Regions from separate parts of the Catenibacterium faecis genome, predicted to be linked through region 2. Evidence: a T-box and tRNA genes for the amino acid it is inferred to sense, from the RefSeq annotation. Region 2 holds a T-box; the other holds one or more tRNA genes.
What was found. A T-box is a leader RNA that pairs with one kind of tRNA and senses whether it is charged. The one in region 2 lies ahead of leuS (leucine--tRNA ligase), so its partner is inferred to be a tRNA-Leu.
Positions count from the first base shown of each region.

Region 1: it encodes a tRNA-Leu, which carries the amino acid that the T-box ahead of leuS (leucine--tRNA ligase) is inferred to sense. The anticodon was not compared.

Region 1 is NZ_JACRWG010000004.1:48,479-54,008, forward strand. Features, by position in the region: gene H8909_RS02510 (HAD family hydrolase) at 1-363, shown strand, start outside; gene H8909_RS02515 (RNA-guided endonuclease InsQ/TnpB family protein) at 1,006-2,169, shown strand; gene H8909_RS02520 (tautomerase family protein) at 2,363-2,704, shown strand; tRNA gene H8909_RS02525 (tRNA-Asn) at 2,843-2,917, shown strand; tRNA gene H8909_RS02530 (tRNA-Glu) at 2,920-2,995, shown strand; tRNA gene H8909_RS02535 (tRNA-Val) at 3,001-3,076, shown strand; tRNA gene H8909_RS02540 (tRNA-Thr) at 3,084-3,159, shown strand; tRNA gene H8909_RS02545 (tRNA-Lys) at 3,165-3,240, shown strand; tRNA gene H8909_RS02550 (tRNA-Leu) at 3,248-3,330, shown strand; TPP riboswitch at 3,577-3,677, shown strand; gene thiM (hydroxyethylthiazole kinase) at 3,711-4,511, shown strand; gene thiD (bifunctional hydroxymethylpyrimidine kinase/phosphomethylpyrimidine kinase) at 4,498-5,530, shown strand, end outside.
Region 2 is NZ_JACRWG010000041.1:5,692-11,221, forward strand. Features, by position in the region: gene H8909_RS09260 (ABC transporter ATP-binding protein/permease) at 1-1,705, shown strand, start outside; T-box leader at 1,752-1,951, shown strand; gene leuS (leucine--tRNA ligase) at 1,994-4,390, shown strand; gene H8909_RS09270 (hypothetical protein) at 4,724-4,933, shown strand; gene H8909_RS09275 (helix-turn-helix domain-containing protein) at 5,031-5,483, shown strand.

The DNA.
Region 1 (5,530 bases), on a different contig from region 2:
TTTGTGAATGAAGATATCTATCAGATCATGTGTGGTGGATATGAGAATGAATATGATGCATTAATGAAGAATGTAGAAGGAGCCCAGATTACAGCGTGGTGGAATAGGGCGGTAGATATTATTCCAGCAGGTGGTGGAAAGGGTAATGGTATACATAAGGTATTAGAGTATTATCATTTCAGTCCTAATGAAGCCATTGCGTTTGGTGATGGAACAAATGATATAGAGATGTTAGAAGCAGTAGGAACAGGAGTTGCAATGGGGAATGCGACTGATAATGTGAAGGCTATTGCGGATGATATATGTTTATCTGTAGCAGAAGATGGTGTGTATCACTACTGTTTAGATCATAATTTAATATAAAAGTCATAAATGTAGTAAAAAATCAAAAAAAGTTGTATACTAAGGTATAACATGAATTGTAAAGGAGGGAACTATAAGTAACTGAATATATCGACCATTGTGTTTGAATGTGTTTAAATATGCTCATAAAGGGAGTATTAAAATGAATACATTAAATATCACAAATTTTAAACCAACGGATTTTATTGACTTTTAGGCGTATCTGTTAAGATATTATAACGTTGAGATAGAGAAGGAACTTTAAAGGCAAACCGAACCCCAACTAATAGGAATTATTATACTTATAATCATCATTTACTAAATTAAGTTACATTTTTAAGATAGTTTTATAATGCAAAAGAATTATTGTAGACCAGTGTATTGAAGATTATGCAAACCGTGTAACGATTTATTAGATGAAGTAATGGAACGGAAAATCAAGACCATAATTTGAATACCCTCAGACCACAGGTTAGTGAAAATTTTTTTAACGCCTAATAAACGGTGTTCATGAAGCTGAACTTGATGCATAAATTTTCTATTTGTTCTATAATTAGATTAGAAATCAGATGGAGAACTCATGAGGATATTGTTTCAATACTCCATGTGTTCTCATGCAGGCTGTATGGGCTTCGTAAGTATAAAAAAAACAGATAGAAAGGGATGAGGAAATTGCTGAAGAGCTTCAAGACGGAAATAAATCCGACAGAGGAGCAGAAAGTCAGGATTCGTAAAACAATAGGTACTTGCAGATTTATCTATAACTTCTATCTTGCTCATAATAAGGAGCTTCATGAAAATGGAAAAAAGTTTATGAGCAGCAGCCAGTTTAGAGTATGGCTTAACAATGAGTATCTTCCGAGTCATCCAGAATATTCCTGGATCAAGGAAGCTTATTCAAAATCGGTAACACAGGCAGTAAATGACGGACAGACCGCATTTAAAAGATTCTTTAATCACAAGAGTGCCTTTCCAAAATTTAAGAAGAAAGGCAGATCTGATGTGAAAATGTATTTTGTAAGGAATAATCCAAAAGATTGCCACTGTGAAAGACACAGACTCAAGATTCCGTCACTTGGCTGGGTACGCATCAAAGAGAAAGGATATATTCCAACTACAAAAGATGGAAACGTAATTAAGAGCGGTCATGTCTCAATAAAAGCTGATAGATACTATGTTTCAGTTCTTATAGAAATCCCAGACAAAACGTCAGCCAATAATTCCAGTGAAGGAATCGGTATTGACCTTGGATTAAAGGACTTTGCGATTGTCTCTAACGGAAAAACTTATAAGAACATCAATAAATCTGCAAAATTAAAGAAGCTTGAAAAAAAGCTTGTTCGAGAACAGAGAAGTCTTTCTCGAAAGTATGAAAATCTAAAGAAAGGAGAGTCCACTCAAAAAAGAAATATACAGAAACAGAGGCTTAAGATACAGAAACTTCATCATAGAATAGACAATATTCGTACTGATTACATCAATAAGACAATCGCAGAGATAGTGAAAACCAAGCCATCTTATATAACGATTGAAGATCTAAACGTATCAGGAATGATGAAGAACAAGCATCTTTCAAAGGCAGTTGCTTCGCAGAAGTTTTATGAATTTAAAACAAAGCTCCAAGCTAAATGCAAGGAGAACGGAATTGAACTTCGAGTAGCAGATAGATGGTTCCCATCATCTAAGACATGTCATTGCTGCAAGCATATCAAAAAAGATTTAAAGCTTTCAGATAGAGTTTTCAAATGTGACTGTGGCTATATCGAAGACAGAGATTTCAATGCTGCACTTAATCTGAGAGATGCTACCACTTACGAAGTTGCATAAACAAACGCAAACGTAGGTATGTACCGAAGGCTATTTCGGGAATTTACGACTATGAAGTGTACTTGAACTTGTGAGTAGATATGACGTTTGTCAATCGAAAGCATACACAATGAAATAGTAAGTAATGTTCGTGAGAACTTACATTATCTCGATGTGAGTATATTTAATCACATTTTGAGTGGCAGAATGAATTATGCCATATTTAGCATTACGTACAAACAAGACATTGACTCTTTCTCAGGAAGTTGAATTAAAAACTACTGTAGGAAAGTTAATCACAGTATTTCCTGGTGAATCAGTAGATACATTCATGATTCATATTGAAGACAATCAGCTTATTTATTTTAAAGGCCAGGAAGCAAATTGTATGATGATCACATTATACTTAAAAGGTCATTATACAGATGAACAGAAGGAACAGTTTGTAGCTGAACTTACTAAAGCTTTAGTGAAAATTACAAAGATTCCTGCTTCAAATCAGTATGTTACTATCTCTGAATTTGAAAAATGGGGTCACGGTGGTATCTACGAATAAGATTTTGCCTAGCAAAATCTTATTTTTTTGTCTTAAAACAGCTAAACATAATAAAAAAACACAAAAAAATGCAATTTTTTCAAAAAAAGGGTTGCAAAAGGTGTATCTGCATGGTAATATAAACAAGCATTCTGAAGTGCTTGAATAGCTCAGCGGTAGAGCAATCGGCTGTTAACCGATCGGTCGGGGGTTCAAATCCCTCTTCAAGCGCCAGTGGCCGGTTGGAGAAACGGTTAACTCACATGCCTTTCACGCATGCATTCACGGGTTCGAATCCCGTACCGGTCACCATATATGGAGGTTTAGCTCAGTTGGGAGAGCATCTGCCTTACAAGCAGAGGGTCAGCGGTTCGAGCCCGTTAACCTCCACCATTTTTTTGCCGACTTAGCTCAACTGGTAGAGCAACTGACTTGTAATCAGTAGGTTGGGGGTTCAAGTCCTCTAGTCGGCACCATTAGTGACTCGCTAGCTCAGATGGCAGAGCATCTGACTTTTAATCAGAGGGTCAGGGGTTCAAATCCCCTGCGAGTCACCATCTTGATGCGGGTGTGGTGAAATTGGCAGACACGCTAGACTTAGGATCTAGTGCTTCGGCGTGCAGGTTCAAGTCCTGTCACCCGCACCATTCTGAATGCAAACACCGAAGTATTCGGTGTTTTTTTATGCCTAAAAATAAAAAATCTACCAAAATGGTAGATTACATTCCATTATAGAAGAGAATTTGATGAGGGGAAGCTCATTAGTATCTCATATATTTTGGGAAGCTATAACAGAATGATGTGTATATTATAATACTCTAGGATAGAGTAGTAAATATGTATATAGTCATGAAATCCCTTGTATTTCATAACTGATTGTTTTAACATATTATTATAATTGAAATGGGAGCTAATTTGCTGAGAGTAGACATAAGTCTTGACCATGAAACCTGATTTGGATAATGCCAACGTAGGAATTTTATGAGCACCTTCTTTCAGCGTGCTCTTTTTTATGGAGGAAAAGAATATGAACTACATTAAGAAATTAAGAGAAGTAAAACCATTAGTACACAACATCACTAACTATGTAACAGTGAATGATGTAGCCAATGCGATTCTTGCCATTGGAGGCAGTCCTATTATGTCAGATGAGATCACAGAAGTGGCTCAGATGACTTCTATCAGTAATGCATTAAATATTAATATTGGGACTCTTAATCAGGTGAAGATTGCTTCTATGTTTGAAGCAGGTAAGGCATCTAATGCATGTAAGCATATTACTGTATTAGATCCAGTAGGTGCTGGTGCGACTGATTTACGTACTAATACATGTAAAGAACTATTAGAACAGATTCATTTTGATGCTATCAAAGGGAATATTTCAGAAATCAAGACTTTAATGGCTGGTACAGGTCATACTAAAGGTGTTGATGCATCTGCAGAAGATCAGAAGAACTCACATGATCTCATTGATGATATCAAAGCATTCGCAAAAGAACTCAATACTATTATTATTGTGACTGGTCTTGTAGATTATGTCACAGATGGTAATAAGTGCTATATGATCAATAATGGATGCAAAGAGATGAGTGCTATTACTGGTACAGGATGTATGTTATCAGGTATCTTAGGCTGTTTCCTAACAGTAGAAAATAGTGTAGATAGTGCTGCGGCAGCTGTTATGTCCATGGGTATTGCGGGTGAAATTGGTGCATCTAAATTAAAAGAAGGCGAAGGTAATGCAACACTTCGTACTTATTTAATTGATGCATTATTCAATATGACTGATGAAGAATTAGAAAAGAGTGGTAAATATGAAGTTCAATAATGATATGTTGAGACTCTATGCTGTGACTGATCGTCATTGGACAGGAGAACAGACTCTATATGAGCAGGTAAGAGATGTTTTAATGGGTGGTGCTACTTGTCTTCAGCTAAGAGAAAAAGACCTAGATGAAGCCTCTTTCTATGAAGAAGCAAAGAATATTAAAGAACTATGTTGTTTATTTGATGTACCATTTATTATTAATGATAATGTCATGCTTGCTAAGAAAATAGATGCAGATGGTGTTCATGTAGGTCAGGATGATATGGCATGTGTGAAGGCAAGAGAAATTCTTGGACCAGATAAGATCATTGGTGTGAGTGCACATACTATAGAAGAAGCAAGAATTGCGAAAGAACAAGGTGCAGACTATTTAGGTGTAGGAGCTATTTTCCCTACATCTTCTAAAGATGATGCAGAAGTATTAGGTATCAAGCGTTTAAAAGAAATGACTGAAACAGTGGATCTTCCAATGGTAGCCATTGGTGGAATTAGTTATGATAACTGCTTATTACTTAAAGATACAGGTATTGATGGTATTGCGGTTATTAGTGCTTTATTTGGTCAGAAGAATATCAAACAGGCTACTATTGATTTAAAGAAGCGTGTAGATGCACTTTATGAAACAATGCATACATGTTTAACTATTGCCGGTAGTGACTCTAGTGGTGGTGCAGGAATACAAGCAGACTTAAAGACAATGCTTGCTAATAAAGTATTTGGTATGAGCGCTATTACAGCCCTCACAGCCCAGAATACAACGGGTGTGACAGATATTATGGATGTTACTCCAAAGTTCTTAGAAAGCCAGATTCGTGCTGTATTTGATGATATCTATCCTGAAGCTGTTAAGATTGGTATGGTGTCTTCTAAAGCACTTATTCATACTATTGTAGAAATGTTGAAACATTATGATGCGAAGCATATTGTGGTAGATCCAGTCATGGTTGCGACAAGTGGCGCAAAGCTTATTAGTGATGAAGCTATTTCTACATTAAAGGAAGAATTACTTCCTATTGCTG
Region 2 (5,530 bases):
AGGATTTGTATCACTTGTTGGGCCAAGTGGATGTGGAAAAAGTACTTTACTTCATATTATTGCTGGACTTGATCATGATTACTCAGGAGAAGTGATATATGAAAAGAATAAGAAAGTTTCTATCATTTTTCAGGATTTTCATCTTATACCTTGGCTTTCTATTAATAATAATATACGTTTATATGATTACTTTCATAAATCATCCTACATACTGGATGAAACATTGACTAAACAATTTAAGAATACTTCAGTTAATGATCTTTCCTTAGGACAAAGACAACGAGCAGCGATAGAGCGTGCACTTTATTATGATCCAGATATTGTTCTATGTGATGAACCAACAGCTTCACTTGATCCAGATAATGCAGAGAGAGTATTAAAGATATTGAAGCAGCGTTCTCATTCTTCTCTTGTATTATTTGTATCCCATGATGAAGTATTAGTAAAACAATATAGTGATCGTATTATAGAGATGAAGGATGGATGTATTATAAAGGATACACTTATTAAAAAGACAGAAAGTTATCCTCGAGAGAACCATACCAATAATAAGCCACGACATTTTCCTATACTTAAATTAACTATCCAATCATTCTTAAGTAGTCGTAAAAGATTTTTTCAGATGTCATTTTCTCTATCTATCGCATTATTATGTTTGATGATGACATTTACATTTACATTCTCTTTTCGTAATACTATTTATCAATATCTTTCTTCATTGATTCCACAGAAGTCAATTACTTATAAATTACGTAATGATGATCCTTTATCTTTAACCCATTTCAATGAAGCATCCTATCATTATTTAAATCTTGATGATTATGATCTCATGGGAATCTCTCATAATAGTCAACGTTATCAAAAGAATGACGTATTATTTATATCAGACGACTCGTCCTATACCACTCATTATATATATGGTAGAGCTCCACAAAATAATGATGAAATTGCGGTTCCTCTCTCTACTGCAAGAAAACTTGCACAAAAGAATAAGGTCAATACATTACTTAATACAACTTGGACAATCTATTATAAGCATCAATTAAAGATAAAGGGAAAAGAAGTAAAGATAGTTGGTATTTCTCCACAAACCTATAATTATGATGCCTTCTATATGTATGAATATGCCAATTATCATTGGATAGAGTCCATCTTTAATCAAAGACCGACTGCAAGATATGGTATGTTGAAATATAAGGAAGATAAATCCATTATAGATTCTTTAAAAAAGAATTATCCTGAATATGAGTTTAAAGCAATGGGGGAATCAACTCAAAAAACTTTTAATCAGAATATGAATAGAATTCAGATGGTTCTAGTGTTATTCTCTATTCTCACAATACTTTCTTCTATATTTATGATAATGGAAATCATGATTCTTCATGCGATGCATTTAAAGAAGGATCATGCCATCATGAAGGCCTATGGTGAAAAGAAAAAACATATTTTTAAGATGTCTTTCTGTCAATGTTTGATTCTCCATTCTTATAGCTATGTGACAGCTTCACTCATATTACTTGGTATTATGAAGATAATGAATCAAATCATCCCACAGATTACAGACTTTCCTATGCATATCACTTTCCAGCCTCTTATTATGTTGATATTGTGGATTGGTTCTTTCTTATTAGTTTGTTTCTCTACGCTATTTAGTATTCTTTATATTATCAAGCTCAATCCATCCCGCATACTTAAAATGAGATGATACTTCTTGCAAATAATGGGAAATTATGATAAGGTGTGTAAGTATATAAAAGTCAAGGAACTAGAGTAGTAGATGGTCATACTTTTTAAGAGAACTTATGGCTGGTGTGAATAAGTAAAGTTATCCATTGAACTCGCTAGGGAGATGGGTCTGTGATAAGCAGATCACGTATTGCTGCGTTAAAGCATTAAGCGCATGAATCAGTCTTCATGAACTAAGGTGGTACCGCGAGTTCTCGTCCTTAGACATGAGGACTTTTTTTATTTTAAAAGTGGAGGAGACAAAATTATGGCTTATGATCATAAAATAGCAGAAAAGAAATGGCAGAAATACTGGGAAGAGAATAAGACATTCGAAACAGATGTTTATGATTTCTCAAAGCCTAAATACTATGCCTTAGACATGTTCCCTTATCCATCAGGACAAGGTCTTCATGTTGGACATCCAGAAGGATATACAGCAACTGACATCATGTCAAGAATGAAGAGAATGCAGGGATATAACGTATTACACCCAATGGGATTTGACTCATTTGGTTTACCTGCTGAACAGTATGCAATCAAGACAGGTAACCACCCTGAAGGATTTACATTAAAGAATATTCAGACTTTCACTAAACAGTTAAAGATGTTAGGTTTCTCATTTGACTGGGATAAGCAGGTATCTACTTGTGATCCTAGCTTCTATAAATGGACTCAGTGGATTTTCAAACAGCTATATGAAGATGGTTTAGCTAGATATGTAGATATTCCTGTTAACTGGTGTGAAGAATTAGGTACAGTACTTGCGAACGATGAAATCATCGATGGTAAGAGTGAACGTGGTGGATTCCCTGTTATTCGTAAGAATATGAAACAGTGGGTTATTGATATTCCTAAATATGCTGAAAGATTACTTGCAGGATTAGAAGAAGTTGATTGGCCAGAATCTACTAAAGAAATTCAGAGAAACTGGATTGGTAAATCAATCGGTGCTCATGTTGATTTTAAGGTAGATGGTTATGATGATAAATTCACAGTATTCACAACACGTTGTGATACATTATTTGGAGCTACTTATTGTGTATTAGCACCAGAACATGAATTAGTAGAAAAGATTACGACTCCTGATAAGAAGGATGAAGTAAAAGCTTACTTAGATGTATGTGCAACTAAGTCAGAACTTGAAAGAACTGAATTAAATAAAGAAAAGACAGGTGTCTTCATTGGTGCTTATGCAATCAACCCAGTAAATGGTAAGAAGATTCCAATCTGGATTTCTGACTATGTATTAGCTGGTTATGGAACAGGTGCTATCATGGCTGTTCCTGCACATGATGATCGTGACTATGCTTTCGCAAAGAAGTTTGGTATCGATATTATTCCAGTATTAGAAGGTGGAGATGTTACTAAGGAAGCATGGACACAAGATGGTGTACATATTAACTCTGACTTCTTAAATGGTTTAGATAAACAGGAAGCAATCGATAAGATGTTAGACTGGTTAGAAGAACATCATTGTGGTTCTAAGCATGTTAACTATCGTTTAAGAGAATGGATCTTTGCAAGACAGAGATATTGGGGTGAACCAATTCCAATCATTAACTTTGATGATGGCTCATCTGTTGCATTAAGTGATGATCAGTTACCACTTATCTTACCTGAACTTGAAGATTATAGTCCATCAAAGACTGGTTCTTCTCCATTGGATAAGGCTGTTGACTGGGTTAATGTAGAAGTAGATGGTAAGAAGGGTAAGAGAGAAACAAGTACAATGCCTGGTTCTGCAGGATCTTCTTGGTACTTCTTAAGATATATTGATCCACATAACGATAAGGCTATTGCAGATCCAGAATTATTAAAGCACTGGATGCCAGTTGACTTATATGTTGGTGGACCTGAACATGCAGTAGGACACTTATTATATTCACGTATGTGGAATAACTATTTATATGACAAGGGTATCGTACCAGTTAAAGAACCATTCAAGAAGCTATACCATCAGGGTATGATTCTTGGTCCAAATGGTGTGAAGATGTCTAAGTCAAAGGGTAATGTTATTAATCCAGATGATATTGTAGAAGCATATGGTGCAGATACATTACGTTTATATGAAATGTTTATGGGTCCTCTTGAAGCATCTAAACCTTGGAGTGAAACAGGTGTAGAAGGTTCAAAGAAATGGCTAGAACGTGTTTATAGATTATTTGTTGAATCTGATAAGTTAACTGATATAAATGATGGTTCATTAGACTTCGTATATCACTCAACAGTTAAGAAAGTGACTGAAGACTATGAAAACCTTGGCTTTAATACAGCTATCTCACAGATGATGATCTTCATCAATGAAGCATATAAGGCTAAAGCAGTTTATAAGCCATATGCAGAAGGTATCGTTAAGATGCTTTCATGTATTGCGCCTCATATCTGTGAAGAAATGTGGGAAAAACTTGGTCATGAAGGAACAATTGCTTATGAAGCATGGCCAACATATGAAGAAGACAAGCTTGTTGTATCTACAATTGAAATTGCAGTACAGGTAAATGGTAAAGTACGTGGACGTTTATCTATTAATAAGGATCAGGAAGCTGAATCTGTTAAACAGCAGGCATTAGAACTTGAAAATGTTAAGGCACATACTGATGGTAAAGAAATTAAGAAGATCATTTATGTTCCTAACAAGATTGTAAATATTGTAGTTAAATAATTTGAGAGAAAATCTCACAACAGAATAAAGTGCTTGGGAATATTGAAAAGTTCGCTTAAAATCAAGGCTTGCAGACATTTTTCTTCAAGGGAAAGGTATCATAGAATACCGTAAAATATCGTAACAGATTTTTAAAATGGAGTAAAATTGGAGTAAAGATTGAAAGAAAATGGAGTAAATATTTCAAAGATGTAATGAGAAATGGCGTAGGTAGTGGAAACATTATCTGCGTCATTTCTTATTTGTAAAATTAGGGGCAGTTTTATTGAATTTGTGATAAAATAGAAAAAACATCTTGACTCTTTAGTAGCGTAACGGTTTACGATGAAAGATATGTCAATGAAAGCAGTAAAAAGATTGGGGAAAAGTTGTAAAAATCTTTTTAAAATGGATAATGCAAGAGTATTATTATTAGAAATGGCTAAAGATTATTTGAATCATTCTCAGTTGGAAGAAGCCACAGATAAACAGTACGGAAAAGGGGTTACAAAATACATTGGTTCAGCGATATATCGGTATTATGGTGTAGAAAACTTGGAATAAACAGATGTTACCAAAATGGAAACAAAGGAAATACATACTGGTACTTTTATTTTGGGTTCTATCGTTATATGATGTGAATGAAAGAGAGGTATGGAGTATGGCATTAAATGATAACATCAAAAAATTCAGAGAAGAAAAAAATCTCACTCAGCAACAACTGGCAGATAAGTTATATGTTTCAAGGCAGACAGTTTGTCGTTGGGAAAATGGTTCAAGATGTCCAGATTTGATTACGGCAAAAAAACTGGCATTAGAACTAGATGTAAGTATGGATGAACTTATATCAGATGAAGATGTAAATGATATGCAAGTAAATTATGGAATATGGAAATCTGAAAGAATAAAAGACAAGAAGCATTTACAGACACTTCAAAAAAAGATATTAGACTTTATACAAATTGTGGGAGCTGTATTTTTAGCAATCACGATTTTGTTACGAGTGCAATTAGATATGAGAGTACCTGTATGGTGTACAATCATTTGCTTTATTATTGTAGCGGTAGCATTTCTTTGTAATTTCATAGTTTCTAAAAAGTTGAGAGAAATGTAGTGAGGTCAAGGAACAAGGCGTAGCCGATACGCCGTAGGGCAGTCCTT